3 regions of the Pantoea trifolii genome follow, and region 1 is predicted to be linked to each of the others. Evidence: predicted binding sites of a transcription regulator. Region 1 holds the regulator's gene; each other region holds the start of a gene.

Region 1 (5,120 bases):
CGGCCCGGAAGCCAATGATTTCGGTCTACTGGAGCAGACGTTCAAACATTACGGTCAAACCGGCCTCGGCGAATCACGCAAATATCTGCACACCTACGATGAAGCGGTGCCGTGGAATCAGGTACCGGGCACTTTCACGCCGTGGCAGCCGCTACCAGAAAACACCGATGTGCTGTTTTATGAAGGCTTGCACGGCGGCGTGGTCACGCAGCAGCAAAATGTGGCGGAGCATGTCGATCTGCTGGTTGGCGTGGTGCCGATTGTTAACCTTGAGTGGATTCAGAAGCTAGTGCGTGACACCGGCGAGCGCGGCCATTCACGCGAAGCAGTAATGGATTCGGTGGTACGTTCGATGGAGGATTACATTAACTTCATCACGCCGCAGTTCTCGCGCACCCACATTAACTTCCAGCGCGTGCCGACCGTTGATACCTCAAACCCGTTTGCCGCCCGCGAAATTCCCTCGCTCGACGAAAGCTTCGTGGTGATTCATTTCCGTGGCCTGGAAGGCATCGCGTTCCCCTATCTGCTGGCGATGATTCAGGGATCGTTTATTTCCCACATCAATACGCTGGTGGTGCCGGGCGGCAAAATGGGATTGGCGATGGAGCTGATTATGCTGCCGCTGGTACAGCGACTGATTGAAGGGAAGCGGATTGAATAGGTTTGGTGCGGGCGGTGAAAAGGGAGGCATGAATGCCTCCCCTTCGACCGATTACAACTCGACAACCTCATAGCTGTGGGTAATTTCCACGCCTTTACCCAGCATGATCGCCACCGAGCAATATTTTTCCGCCGACAGATCAACCGCGCGCGCAACCGCTTTATCGCTCAATGCTTTGCCGCTGACAATAAAATGCAGGTTGATAGTGGTAAAAATGCGTGGCGCTTCTTCACGGCGTTCTGAGGTGAGTTTCACTTCGCAATCGGCCACATCGCTGCGCCCTTTTTGCAGGATCGAAACCACATCAATGGCGCTACAGCCGCCTGCGGCCATCAGCACCATCTCCATTGGACTTGGCGCTTTGTCACCGGAATTACCGTCCATTAATACCTGATGGCCAGATGAGGATTCTCCGAGAAAGGTAAGACCTTCCACCCATTTCACTCGTGCCTGCATTATTCTCTCTCCTGAAGCGGCGGTTTTGCCGCCAGAGTACGCTTTCACCTGACAAACAGCAATCCAGAGTAATCCCCCTTGTGCTGAAGCGAGACAACACAAGACAGCTCGCAAAAGCTGTGCTACAAACAGTGCTGAAAATATTTTCGTCATCACAGACGAAGGCCGGAAGAATCAAAAGCGTAGCTTAAGAGTCCACCCGGAATAATTTTTCCTTTACTGGAAACGCTCGACGATTAAACCGCCTGACAGGGAAAAATGCCCCCTGTGTTTTGGGCACGATTACAACAGAGGATAATAGCGAATGGTTCTCGGCAAACCGCAAACAGACCCTACACTCGAATGGTTCCTGTCCCATTGCCATATTCACAAATATCCATCCAAAAGCACGCTCATCCATCAGGGTGAGAAAGCGGAAACGCTGTACTACATCGTAAAAGGTTCCGTAGCGGTACTGATTAAAGATGAAGAAGGCAAAGAGATGATTCTCTCCTACCTCAATCAGGGAGATTTCATCGGCGAACTCGGTCTTTTCGAAGAAGGCCAGGAACGTAGTGCCTGGGTACGTGCGAAGTCTGCCTGCGAAGTGGCTGAAATTTCATACAAAAAATTCCGTCAGCTGATTCAGGTAAACCCGGATATTTTAATGCGACTTTCGTCGCAAATGGCGCGTCGTCTGCAAGTCACATCTGAGAAAGTGGGCAACCTTGCCTTCCTCGATGTCACCGGACGTATCGCGCAAACGCTGCTAAATCTGGCCAAACAACCAGATGCGATGACTCACCCAGACGGGATGCAAATCAAAATCACCCGTCAGGAGATTGGTCAGATCGTGGGCTGCTCACGCGAAACCGTGGGTCGTATCCTGAAAATGCTGGAAGATCAGAACCTGATCTCCGCACACGGTAAAACCATCGTCGTTTACGGCACCCGCTAATTTCTTCTCACCCACGGCGTGATGGCAACATCGCGCCGTTTCTATTTGCGATGAGCTGATGTGGCGTCGAATCATCTATCATCCCGAAGTTAACTACGCGCTGCGGCAAACGCTGGTGCTGTGCCTGCCTGTGGCTCTCGGCTGGCTGTTTGGCGATCTGCAAAAAGGTCTGCTGTTCTCATTAGTGCCGGCCTGCTGCAACATGGCGGGTCTGGATACGCCGCACAAACGCTTCTTCAAACGCCTGATTGTGGGGGGTTCGCTGTTTGCCACCGGCAGTTTCCTGATGCAAATCCTCACCGCTTATCAGGTTCCGCTGCCGCTGATTTTGCTGGCGTTGCCGCTGCTGATTGGCGTGACCGGCGAAATCGGCCCGCTGCATGCACGATTGCTGCCCGCGACTTTGATTGCCGCTATTTTCACGCTCAGCCTGGTTGGACGCATGCCGATGTGGGTGCCGCCGCTGCTCTACATTGGCGGCACGCTATGGTACGGCTTATTCAACTGGTTCTGGTTCTGGCTGTGGAAAGAGCAGCCGATGCGCGAGTCGCTCAGCCTGCTGTTCCGCGAGCTGGCGGATTACTGCGATGCCAAATACACCTTACTGACGCAGCTGACCGATCCGGAAAAAGCGCTGCCACCGTTGCTGGCACGTCAGCAAAAGGCGGTCGATCTCATCACCACCTGCTACCAGCAAATGCATATGCTGTCGGCCAGTCGCGATAACAGCCACAAACGCCTGACGCGCGCTTTCCAGGTGGCGCTGGATTTACAGGAACACATCTCGGTGAGTTTGCATCAGCCGGAAGAGGTGCAGAAGCTGGTTGAAGAGAGCCACGCCGAAGCGGTGATTCGCTGGAACGCCAAAATCATCTCGGCGCGACTGCGCGTGCTGGCGGATGCAATTCTCTACCATCAGCTGCCAGACCGTTTTCATATGGAGAAACAGCTCGGCGCGTTGGAGAAAATTGCGCGCCAGCATCCGGATAACCCGGTCGGCAACTTCTGCCTGTATCACTTCAGCCGCATCGCCCGCGTGTTGCGTACGCAGAAGCCGCTCTACACGCGTGACCTGATGGCCGATCGCCAGCGCCGTTTGCCGCTGTTACCCGCGCTGCGCAGTTATCTGTCATTCAAATCCACCGCGTTACGCACCGCGGCACGCTTTGCCGTGATGCTGATGTTTGGCAGCGCGCTGGCGCTGTTCTTCAACATTCCCAAACCTTACTGGATTCTGATGACCATCATGTTCGTCAGCCAGAACGGTTACAGCGCGACGCGCGTGCGCATCCAGCACCGTGCGCTGGGCACTTTTGCCGGATTGCTGATCGCCGCCGCGTCGCTCCAGCTGGCGGTGCCGGAATCGATCACGCTGCTGTTTATGCTAGGGATCACGCTGGCGAGTTATCTGATCACGCGGAAATATTACGGCTGGTCGATGATTGGCTTCACCGTCACGGCGGTGTATTCGCTGCAGCTGCTGTCGCTCAACGGCGCACAGTTTCTGCTGCCGCGCATGATGGATACCTTGATGGGCTGTTTGATTGCCTTCGCCGGGATGATTTGGCTGTGGCCGCAGTGGCAAAGCGGACTGCTGCGCAAGAACGCGCACGATGCGCTGGAAGCCTATCAGGAAGCGCTGCGAATGCTGTTAGGCCCGGAACAGTCGCCGGAGAAACTGGCTTATCAGCGCATGAAGGTTAATCAGGCGCACAACGCGCTGTTCAACTCATTGAACCAGGCATCGAGCGAACCAGGCTTTAATCTGCAATACCTGAAAGATATGCGCATGTGGGTTACGCACAGTCAGTTCATCGTCGAGCATATTAACGCCATGACGATTCTGGCGCGTGAGCACACCATGTTGACGGCCAAGCTGGCGGAACGTTATCTGCAATCCTGTGAAATCGCGCTGCAGCGTTGTCAGCAGCGACTGGCGTATGATGGGCCGGGCAACGACAGCAATATTCTGGAAGCACCGGAGAATCTCAATGAAGGGCCGGTGACGATTGTCGAACAGCATGTGAAGCGGATTTTGCAGCACCTCAACGTGATGCACACCATCTCTTCGCTGGCGTGGAGCCAGCGACCGCATCATGGCCGCTGGCTCAAGGTGTTACGTCCGAAAGCGGATTAAGCGGCCAGCACCTTTTCAATCGCGCTGGCGAAACGCGTCATGCCTTCGGCGATATCGGTAGGTTCAATCACCAGCGACGGCACAAAACGGATCACGTCGGTACCGGCGGTGAGAATCATCAGCCCTTCCGCTGCAGAAGCGTTGAGGATGTCACGCGCTTTGCTGGCGAACTGCGGCTTCAGCGCGGCACCAATCAGCAGCCCTTTGCCACGAATCTCGCTGAAGATAGCGAATTTGCTGTCGATGGCTTGCAGCGCTTCAACGAACTGCTGACGACGTGCTTCAACGCCTTCCAGTACTTCTGGCGTGTTGATGATATCCAGCGCCGTTTCAGCGATGGCACAGGCCAGCGGATTGCCGCCGTAAGTGGTACCGTGAACGCCCGGCGCCATCACCGAGGCGATTTCGTTGGTAGTCAACATCGCGCTCACCGGGAAACCGCCGCCCAGCGCTTTCGCGCTGGTAATAATATCGGGCTTGATACCGTAATGCTCATACGCAAACAGTTTGCCGCTACGTCCCATACCGCTCTGCACTTCATCCAGCACCAGCAGCGCATTGTGTTCATCGCACAGCGCGCGCAGACCTTGCATAAACTCTGGCGTGGCCGGCATTACGCCGCCTTCGCCCTGAATCGGCTCGACCACGATGGCGCAGGTGTGATCATCAATCACCGCTTTTACCGCATTGAGATCGTTGAACGGCACATGCACGATATCCGCCGGTTTTGGACCGAAGCCATCGGAGTATTTCGGCTGGCCGCCAACCGACACGGTGAACAGCGTGCGGCCGTGGAAGGCGTTATGGAAGGCGATAATTTTGCTTTTGAACGGGCTGTGTTTTTTGCAGGCGTAATAACGCGCCAGCTTGAATGCTGCTTCGTTGGCTTCCGCACCGGAGTTACCGAAAAACACCCGATCGGCAAA
Region 2 (5,120 bases), 340 kb from region 1:
CCCGATCAGCACCAACTGGCACGACATCCTAAAAGCGTCCAGCGCGATCCCCGGTTTTTACCGCAGCGGCGTGCAGATGGATGGCGTGAGCTATCTTGACGGCGGCATCAGCGATGCCATTCCGGTACGCGAAGCTGCGCGCCGTGGCGCGGACACCATTGTGGTGATCCGCACCGTGCCGTCGCAGGTGTCCTACACGCCGAAGTGGTTTAAACGCATGGAACGCTTTTTGTCCGACAGCGCATTGCAGCCGATGATCAACATCCTGCATCAGCATGAAGAGAGCTATCGCGAGATTCAGCAGTTCATCGAGCAGCCGCCGGATAATCTGCGCATCATCGAAATCTGTCCGCCAAAACCGCTGGCGAGCATGGCGCTTGGCAGCCGCTTGTCATCGCTGAATCAGGATTACCATTTAGGCCGACGCAGCGGGCGCTATTTCCTCGCCACGCTTGGTCAATGGTTGAGTGATGCTGAGCCGCTGGTGCGTTCAACCACGGTTACGCCGCCGGCAGCGGTGGCGAATGCGCCCGACAATCGCCCACTGATTACGCCCGCGCTGGCGGAAAACGATGCCGATTTTGATAAAGGTTCGCTGGCATGAAGTTTATCGACACGCATTGCCACTTCGATTTCCCGCCGTTCGTTGATGATGCGCACGCCAGCATTGCACGCGCTGCGCAGGCCGGCGTGGAACGCATCATTGTACCGAGCGTGGATGCCAGCCGTTTCGCGCTTGTGACGCAACTGGCGCAGCAGCATCCGTCGCTGTATGCCGCGCTGGGCCTGCATCCAATCAACATTGCTGAGCATCAGGAAGATGCACACCTTGATGAGTTAGAGCGCTGGTTGAAAAAGCCAGATAGCAAGCGGGTGGCGATCGGCGAGATAGGTCTCGATCTCTATATGGACGATGCGCAATTCGCCAAACAGACGCGGCTGCTCGATAAGCAGCTCAGGTTGGCGAAGCAGTACGATCTGCCGGTGATCCTGCACTCGCGCCGCACCCACGATCAGCTGGCGCTGCATTTGCGTCGTCACGATCTGCCGCGACGTGGCGTGGTACACGGCTTTGCTGGCAGCCAGCAGCAGGCGGAGCGCTTTATTCAGCTCGGCTACGCGATTGGCGTGGGCGGCACCATCACTTATGAACGCGCCAGTAAAACCCGCAACACCATCGCCAGCCTGCCGCTCAGTGCGTTATTACTGGAAACCGACGCGCCCGATATGCCGTTGCACGGTTTTCAGGGCCAGCCCAATCGTCCGGAGCGGGCGCGCAATGTGTTTGACGTGTTGTGCCAGTTACGCAGTGAATCCCCCGAAGTGATTGCCGACGCGCTGTGGCATAACAGCCAGCAACTGTTCGCCTTGCCTGCCTGATTCTCCCCCCGACAGATTCTGCATTTACGCTGCCTTACGCCTGATTAGCTACATTGATAAAGCTGAGAGTACACTTTCTCGCCCATTTTTGTGATAATAATAACAACAGCCATCGCGGCGCATTTCGGCCTGACTGGTGATTATTTGTGATTAGAATCACTAAATAACTGTATTTAAATAACAGGTTTTCTTTTTCGTGTGACATGAAGCGCAATTCGTTGTCACGGTAGTTGTTAGAATTATCACATTACCCGGTGGGTTGTGCCCGCCGATCTGAATTTTGGAGAGCATCATGACCGACCTGAAAGCAGCAGCACAGCGCGCATTGCAACTGATGGATTTAACCACCCTGAACGAAGACGACACTGACGAGAAAGTGATCGCGCTGTGCCGTCAGGCGAAATCGCCAGCCGGTAACACCGCTGCCATCTGCATCTATCCGCGTTTCATCCCAGCGGCACGTAAAGCGCTGCGCGAGCAGGGTACGCCGGAAATCCGCATCGCCACCGTCACCAACTTCCCGCACGGCAACGATGATGTTGAGATCGCGCTGGCTGAAACCCGCGCGGCCATCGCCTACGGCGCTGACGAAGTGGATGTGGTGTTCCCGTATCGTGCGCTGATTGCCGGCAACCGCGATATCGGTTTCGAGCTGGTGAAAGCCTGTAAAGAAGCCTGCGCAGAGGCAAATGTGCTGCTGAAAGTGATCATCGAAAGCGGCGAGCTGAAAGACGAAGCGCTGATTCGTGCAGCTTCGGAAATCGCTATCGATGCGGGCGCGGACTTCATTAAAACCTCAACCGGTAAAGTGCCGGTCAACGCGACGCCAGAAGTGGCGGCGATCATGATGCAAGTGATCCGCGATAAAGGCGTGAAGCAGCAGGTGGGTTTCAAACCGGCCGGCGGCGTGCGCACTGCGGAAGACGCGGCGCTGTATCTGAAGCTGGCGGACGACCTGCTGGGTGAAGGCTGGGCGGATGCGCGTCATTTCCGCTTTGGCGCTTCCAGCCTGCTGGCAAGCCTGCTGAATACGCTTGGCCACGAAACCGCGACCAGCAAAGCCGGTTATTAAGTTCATATCGATGTTCGTAGGGTCGCCATTTATGGCGACCTCTCTATTCCGGGGAGGCCATTGTGTTCCTGCCACAAGAAATTATTCGTAAAAAACGCGACGGTCAGGCGCTGAGTGAAGCGGAGATCCGCTTCTTTATCAACGGCGTGCGCGATAACAGCGTTTCGGAAGGTCAAATTGCCGCGCTGGCGATGACCATCTATTTCCATGATATGACGCTCGACGAGCGCGTGGCCTTGACCATGGCGATGCGTGACTCCGGCACGGTGCTGAACTGGAAATCGCTCAATCTTAACGGTCCGATTGTTGATAAGCACTCCACCGGTGGCGTCGGCGATGTCACGTCGCTAATGCTCGGCCCGATGGTGGCGGCGTGCGGCGGTTATGTGCCGATGATCTCCGGGCGCGGCCTCGGCCACACCGGCGGCACGCTGGATAAACTGGAAGCGATTCCGGGCTTCGATATCTTCCCGAGCGACGATCGTTTCCGCCAGATTATTAAAGACGTCGGCATCGCGATTATTGGCCAAACCAACTCACTGGCACCGGCCGACAAACGTTTCTACGCCACGCGCGATATCACCGCCACCGTGGATTCCATTCCGCTGATCACCGCGTCGATCCTCGCCAAAAAGCTGGCGGAAGGATTGGATGCGCTGGTGATGGACGTCAAAGTGGGCTCCGGTGCCTTTATGCCAACCTTCGAAGCTTCAGAAAATCTGGCGCAGGCGATTGTGGGCGTGGCGAACGGCGCAGGTTGCAAAACCACTGCGCTGCTCACCGACATGAATCAGGTGCTGGCTTCTACTGCGGGTAATGCGCTGGAAGTGCGTGAAGCGGTGCAGTTCCTGACCGGCGAAGCGCGCAATCCGCGCCTGCTGGACGTGACGATGGCGCTGTGCTCGGAAATGCTGATCTCCGGCAAACTGGCTGAAAACGACGCCGATGCACGTAAAAAACTGCAGCAGGTGCTGGATAACGGCAAAGCCGCTGACGTGTTTGCCCGCATGGTGGCGGCGCAAAATGGTCCGGTCGATTTCATCGAGCGCATGGACAGCTATTTGCCAGCGCCAACGCTGAGCAAAGCGGTGTACGCCGATGGTGCGGGTATTGTCAGCGCGATGGATACGCGTGCGCTTGGCATGTCGGTGGTTGCGCTTGGCGGAGGCCGTCAGCGCGCCAGCGACAGCATTGATTACAGCGTGGGTCTGAGCGACATGATCACGCTCGGCACGGAAGTAGATGCGCAGCGCCCGCTGGCGATTATCCATGCCGCGTCGGAAGCGCAGTGGCAACAGGCCGCCGCCGCCGTTAAAGCGGCCATTACGCTGAGCGATACTGCGCCAGCGATCACGCCGGTGGTTTATCGCCGCGTCAGCGAATAACTGGCGCTTCTTCGTGCCAGGCAGCGGCCGTTCGGGTATACTGATCTGATCGCTTTTTTTTGACTTGTCATCGCGCATTGCGCAGGAGACTTGCATGAAACGTGCTTTTATTATGGTTCTCGACTCCTTTGGGATCGGCTCCAGTAAAGACGCCGATAAATTCGGTGATGAAGGATCGGACACGCTCGGCCATATCGCCGAAGCCTGTTTCGAAGGCCGCGCCAATGAAGGCCGCGAAGGCCCGCTGCACTTACCTAACCTGACTAAACTGGGCCTCGGCAAAGCGGCTGAGCTCTCCACCGGTCGTTTCCCGCCAGGCCTCGATCCCAACGCGGAAATCATCGGTGCGTACGCTTACGCCAGCGAATTGTCGTCCGGTAAAGATACGCCGTCGGGCCACTGGGAAATCGCCGGCGTGCCGGTGCTGTTTGATTGGGGCTACTTCAGCGACAAAGAGAACAGCTTCCCGCAGGAGTTGCTGGATATTCTGGTGAAACGTGCCGATCTGCCGGGATATCTCGGTAATTGTCACTCATCGGGCACGGTGATTCTCGACCAGCTCGGCGAAGAGCACATGAAATCCGGCAAGCCGATTTTCTACACCTCGGCGGATTCGGTGTTCCAGATTGCCTGCCACGAAGAGACGTTTGGCCTCGATCGCCTGTACGAACTGTGCGAAATCGCCCGTGAAGAGCTGACCAATGGCGGCTATAACATTGGCCGCGTGATTGCGCGTCCGTTCGTCGGCGACAAAGCGGGCAACTTCGAGCGTACCGGCAACCGTCATGATCTGGCTGTGGAACCGCCAGCGCCGACCATGCTGAAAAAGCTGGTCGATGAGAAGGGCGGTGAAGTGATTTCGGTGGGTAAAATCGCCGACATCTACGCCGAGCAGGGCATCACGCAGAAAGTCAAAGCCACCGGCTTAGACGCGCTGTTCAACGCCACCATCGAGCAGATGAATAAAGCGCCTGATAACTCGATTGTGTTCACGAACTTCGTTGATTTTGATTCAACGTGGGGACATCGTCGCGATATCGCCGGTTATGCAGGCGGTTTGGAATTCTTTGATCGTCGCTTGCCAGAGCTGATGGAATTGGTGAAAGAGGGTGACATTCTGATCCTCACCGCCGATCACGGCTGCGATCCCAGCTGGAAAGGCACCGAGCACACGCGTGAGCACATCCCGATTCTGATCTACGGCCCGAATGTGAAGCCGGGATCGTTGGGATACCGCGATACCTTCGCTGATATCGGCCAGACCATCGCAAAATATTTCGGCC
Region 3 (5,120 bases), 3.4 Mb from region 1:
ATCGATAAATTCGCTGTGGCTCATCGCTGGCCTCCAAACTGCGCTTGATTGAGGGCCAGCGTCGCCAGCGTCTGTACGGCGGTCGCCATGATCGCTTCGTCGAAATCGAACTTCGCGTTGTGATGGCCTGCCGCCAGATCGCAACCGAAAATCACGTAGGAGGATTGGCCGCCGCGCTGCTGCACGCGCTCCAGCATGTAAGTGGCATCTTCCGAGCCCGCCGCCTGCTGTTTCGTATCGACCACTGAGGTAAAAATGCCCAGCGTTTCGGCCTGCTGGTGGATGAACGCCACCCACGGCGGGCTCGGCGTGCAGCTGCGCGCGCCGCCCATCAGCTTGACCTCATATTCGACGCCGTACATCGCCGCCGCACCGGCAATCACGCGCAGCGCCTGCTGATAGATATCGTCGTTAACCTGATTGCTGACGCCGCGCGTTTCCACCTTCATCAGCGCGCAGTCGGGCACCACGTTGCGTCCGGTTCCGGCTTGCAATACGCCGACGTTAACGCGCGCCACGCCGCCGCTGTGCTGCGGCAGATTGTGCAGCGCCAGCGTAGCCTGCGCCGCGGCCAGCAGGGCGTTGCGACCCTCTTCCGGTTTGCCACCGGCGTGCGCGCCGACGCCGGTAAAATTGACGTCGAGTTTGGTGGTGGCGAGGAAGCTGTCGCTGCCACAGACGATTTCTCCAGCGGGCACGCCAGTACCAAGATGGATGGCGGTGAACAGATCGACATCATCCACCACACCGGCCGCGACCATCGCTTTCGCCCCGCGCACGCCTTCTTCGGCGGGCTGGAAAATGAGTTTGATGGTGCCGCTCAGCTGCGCTTTCATCTCCATCAACACGCCCGCCAGCGCCAGGCCGATGGTGGTGTGGCCGTCGTGGCCGCAGGCGTGCATCATGCCGGGATTGCAGGAGGCAAAGCCTTCGCGCGTTGGCAGATGATCGGCGGCGCGGCTTTCGTTCTGATCGAGCGCATCCATATCCACGCGGAAACCCATTACCGGGCCAGGACGACCGGTTTCCAGCGTGGCGACCACGCCACAAAATCCGCCGGAGAAGTGCTTAATCCACTGCGGCAGCGCGCCTTGCTCCAGCGCGCGCGCTTCCTGCTGCACCAGCACCTCAGCAGAGGGCAATCCCATGCGCGAGTCGGCATCGATCACCTCGCGGCCCAGCTTGAGTTGATAACCAAGACGATGCAGCTCTTCAGCCACCAACGTGGCGGTGCGGAACTCCAGCCAGCCCGATTCGGCAAAGTGGTGCAGATCGCGTCGCCAGGCCTGCATCTGCGGGATGCGCGCGTTGACGAGGTCAGAAAGGGTTTTCATCGGCATTTCCTTTGTGTTGGTTTTTTATGCATTCATCCGAATCTACACATTGGTTTTGCCGCGCATAAGATGCGAATATCTTGCTACTGATAAACAACGGTTATCATCAAACCATGTCTGCCAATCTCAAACTTCATCAGCTGCGCGCGTTTGTTGACGTGGCGCGTCAGGGCAGCATCCGTGCCGCCAGCCGCTTGTCCGGGCTTTCACAGCCTGCGCTGACCAAAGCGATTCAGGAGCTGGAGCTGGCGCTGGGCGCGCGCCTGTTCGAGCGGCGACAGCAGGGCGTTACGCTGACCGATATCGGTGATAACTTTTTTAAGCATGCCAGCCTGATACTGGAAGAGTTGCGGGTGGCGCAGGAAGATATTCAGCAGCGGCTGGGATTAGCCGGCGGGCGCGTCAACATCGGCGTGGGCGGCAGTATTGCGCGCACCGTTATGCCGCAGGTGATCAATCAATTTCATCGCGAGTATCCGCTGGTTAAGGTGCGAATTGTTGAAGGTCAGCTGGTTTCGATGGTGCATGAACTGCGCCAGGGCGAACTGGATTTCACCATCAATACCTACGATAAAAATCATCTCGATCAGGAATTGGTGTTTGAACGGCTGATGGAGCGTGATTATCAGGTGGTGATGCGCAAAGGGCATCCGATGGCGCACGCGCGCACGCTGGCCGAGCTGCAACACTGCGACTGGACCATGCCGACGCCGCAGGGCAGCTATTATCGGCTGCTGCACGATCTGTTTGGCGAGCGCGGCATGGCACCGAAAATCGTCGTCACCTGCGAGACCTTTATGGCCTGCACCAGCCTGGTGGCGCAGAGCGATTTCGTCAGCATTATTTCGCGCGATGTGATTGAAGACCCGACGCACGGCGGCCAGCTGATCTCCCTCGAGCTCGACGAACCCTTACCGAAAGCCACTTTCTACCTTATCCAGCGCAAAGACACCGCGCTGACACCGATGAGCGCCTACATGGCGCAGCTGTTTCGGCGCTACTGTCAGCAAAGGTAAGAGTGCGGCCTGGCTCGCAACGGTATAAATAATGCGCACTACACTTGCAGGGGACGTTCCCTTTATGGAGTACAGACCATGCAAGTTACCCCGTATGTGTTTTACAGCGGTCGCTGCGAAGAGGCGATTGCCTTCTACCTCGACGCCACCGACGGCGAGCTGCTGTTCAAGATGACTTATGGCGATATGCCGGATGAAACGCCGGTGGAGGACGAAGGTTGTATCTCGGGCGTGAGCTTTTCGCCGGAGCAGATTATGCATGCCCATCTGCGCATCGGGCAGGGCGAATTGATGATGAGCGATGGCGCACCGCAGGCGGCGTATGGCGGTTTTGCCGTGAGTTTATCCACGCCGGATGAGGCGCAAGGCAAGCGTTGGTTTGAGGCGTTGTCCGCGGGCGGTGAAGTGACGAAAAGCTGGGCACCGACGTTCTGGGCCAATGGCTTTGGCATGTTGACCGATAAGTTCGGCGTACCGTGGATGGTGAATGCGTATAAGCCGCAGATTTGAGTATAGGGTGCGCGCTAGCCCTCACCCAGCCCTCTCCCGCAAGCGGGAGAGAGAGTAGGTAGGGGCACGATCTGTTCCCTCTCCCACTTGTGGGAGAGGGTTAGGGTGAGGGAAACCAACAACTTAGAAGTTGTAACCCACCACCAAATAGTAACCCCAGCCAGTCGATTTCACTTCAAACGGACCGTTACCGAAGTTCACCTCCTGGCCATCAGCCCACTGGCCGCCGTTGTGGAAATAACGCGCCACGGTTGAAACATGCCAGTGATCGTAGTTCAGCGACAGAATGTGGCTCGATGCAATCGAGTTGCTGGTGCGTGAACGATCGGACTTATCACGCAGATCGGAACCCCAGTCGAAGTTGGTGAAGCCGATGTAGCTCAGCTTGCCGCCCCACAGGTCGGTAATCGGTACAAAGTATTTCACCTTGAAGCGATAACCATCCCAGCTGTTCTCGTTCGCCGCACCGTAGTTTTCCCACTGGTATTTCGCGTAAACGTTCAGCGACAGGCCGATATCGCTGTGCGTATCAATGTCAGTGCCGAGACCCATGTACCAGGTGTTCTGACGGCTATCGCTGTTGCGACCCATGTCATAGATGTAGTTGTTGGCGAAGTACCACTCTTTAAACGGACCAAAAGAGAGGTCGGTGCCTGTCAGCTTATCGATGGAGAAACGTGGCTCAATTTCCATGAACATCGGCGAACCGTGGTCGAACACGCCGTTGGCGTTGCTGTTACCCACGCCAAAGAAGTTGGTCAGATCGAGATAGCCGTAGAAATCGAACCAATCCTTTTTAGCAAAGGCTTCGTATTCCAGATACACGTCGTTGTTGAACTGGGGTCCAAAACGGGTGTGGTAGCTGCCCACCACGTTCACGCTCTGATGCCACCAGTCAGAAACGTACTGCGGATCGCTGTCTGCCGCTTGTGCCGCACCAGTCCAGCTGCTGGCCAATAAGGCCCCTGCTATCAACGCTTTATATTTCATTATTGTTAACCACATGCTTTTGATCGCCGGGCCGTCGCCGCGATCGGGTGAAATTGATCCCAGGGGATGGGCAGTGAGTTGTCGTATCCGGTCTGTGTCGCCAGATTTTCAAGCTTGCGTAATGTGCCTGTAACAGAGGCATAGAAAATAGATTTTGGTCACGTTTGTCAAAAAGTGTTGCAGTTTGATTCACTGGAAATGTGATGGTTATCACATAACGGCCGTGAGGCGAACGGAACCCCGCAACCGTTTACGTGTCGCGTTCGTCGGGAAAAAGGGGTTGAGAGAATGGTGCGATAAATTGCAAGGTCGCCATGAATGGCAACCCTACGGGGTTATGGGAGGGTAACGCGCACCTGCAGGCCAGCAATCTGGCCCTGTTGATCGTGGCGGTTCGACAGCGCAACTTGCATCTGATGCTTTTGCGCAACGCTGCGCACAATCGATAAGCCCAGTCCGCTGCCTTGCGCCTGCACGTCCGGCGAACGGGTGAAGCGGTCAAAGGCGCGTTCGATAAAGGATTCCGCCATGCCGGGCCCGTTATCGACAATATCCACCACGGTGTGATTACCGACGCGATGCAGCAGCACATCGACCAGGCTGCCTTCCGGCGTGTGCAGCATCGCATTGCCGATCAGGTTATCGAACAGGCTACGCAGATCGGAGCGGCTGGCGTGCAGGCGATAATGCGTGGTGCCGTTAAAGCCGATATCAATGCCGCGCTTATCTGCCACCACCATCAACTGCTCAATGCTCTCTTTCAGCAGGTCGTCCAGCTCGATGCTTTCCACCGTGGCGACCACCGATTGATCTTCCTGACGCGAGATATTCAGCAGCTGCGTCACCAGATGGCGCGTGCGCGTTACACCCGCTTCCAGCTGATCGAACTGGCGGCTGGCTTCTCCGGGTTGAATATGTTGCCGCAGATTCTCCAGCTGCAAGGTCACTGCGGTGACCGGCGTACGCAGCTCATGCGCCGCATCTTCGAGGAACTGACGCTGCGATGACCAGGCCGCGCGCAGTCTATCCAGCAAGGCGTTGTAAGCTGCCACCAGCGGCAGCACTTCATCCGGCAAGCCATCAGGTGAAACGCTATGCGGATGCAGGGTTTCCTGGGCTGCGATATGGCGCGACGCCACGCGTAAATCGCGCGTTATCGCCCGCACCACCAGCCATATCACGATCAGTGAGAGCGGCATCATCAGTACCAACGGAATGATGGCGGAGAGCGCTCGCTTGACCATGATACTTTTCATGTAGCCGATATTAT

What was found. Region 1 encodes CRP, which controls carbon source genes, mostly activating them, when cyclic AMP is high. Its sites were predicted from a motif close to ATGTGANNNNNNTCACAT; they were not measured.
Region 2: a site for CRP is predicted at 1,611-1,628, ahead of deoC (deoxyribose-phosphate aldolase). Genes of this name have one in related genera too.
Region 3: a site for CRP is predicted at 4,049-4,066, ahead of NQH49_RS01980 (nucleoside-specific channel-forming protein Tsx). Genes of this name have one in related genera too.

What each region holds. Positions count from the first base shown of each region.
Region 1 is NZ_JANIET010000001.1:3,838,779-3,843,898, forward strand. Features, by position in the region: gene NQH49_RS17900 (phosphoribulokinase) at 1-664, shown strand, start outside; gene NQH49_RS17905 (OsmC family protein) at 716-1,120, opposite strand; gene crp (cAMP-activated global transcriptional regulator CRP) at 1,425-2,057, shown strand; gene NQH49_RS17915 (YccS/YhfK family putative transporter) at 2,116-4,194, shown strand; gene argD (bifunctional acetylornithine/succinyldiaminopimelate transaminase) at 4,191-5,120, opposite strand, start outside.
Region 2 is NZ_JANIET010000001.1:3,501,013-3,506,132, reverse strand. Features, by position in the region: gene NQH49_RS16175 (patatin-like phospholipase family protein) at 1-604, shown strand, start outside; gene NQH49_RS16170 (TatD family hydrolase) at 601-1,380, shown strand; gene deoC (deoxyribose-phosphate aldolase) at 1,673-2,452, shown strand; gene deoA (thymidine phosphorylase) at 2,515-3,837, shown strand; gene deoB (phosphopentomutase) at 3,932-5,120, shown strand, end outside.
Region 3 is NZ_JANIET010000001.1:450,962-456,081, forward strand. Features, by position in the region: gene NQH49_RS01960 (M20 family metallopeptidase) at 1-24, opposite strand, end outside; gene NQH49_RS01965 (amidohydrolase) at 21-1,334, opposite strand; gene NQH49_RS01970 (LysR family transcriptional regulator) at 1,448-2,350, shown strand; gene yjdN (VOC family metalloprotein YjdN) at 2,429-2,860, shown strand; gene NQH49_RS01980 (nucleoside-specific channel-forming protein Tsx) at 2,984-3,850, opposite strand; gene NQH49_RS01985 (sensor histidine kinase) at 4,186-5,120, opposite strand, start outside.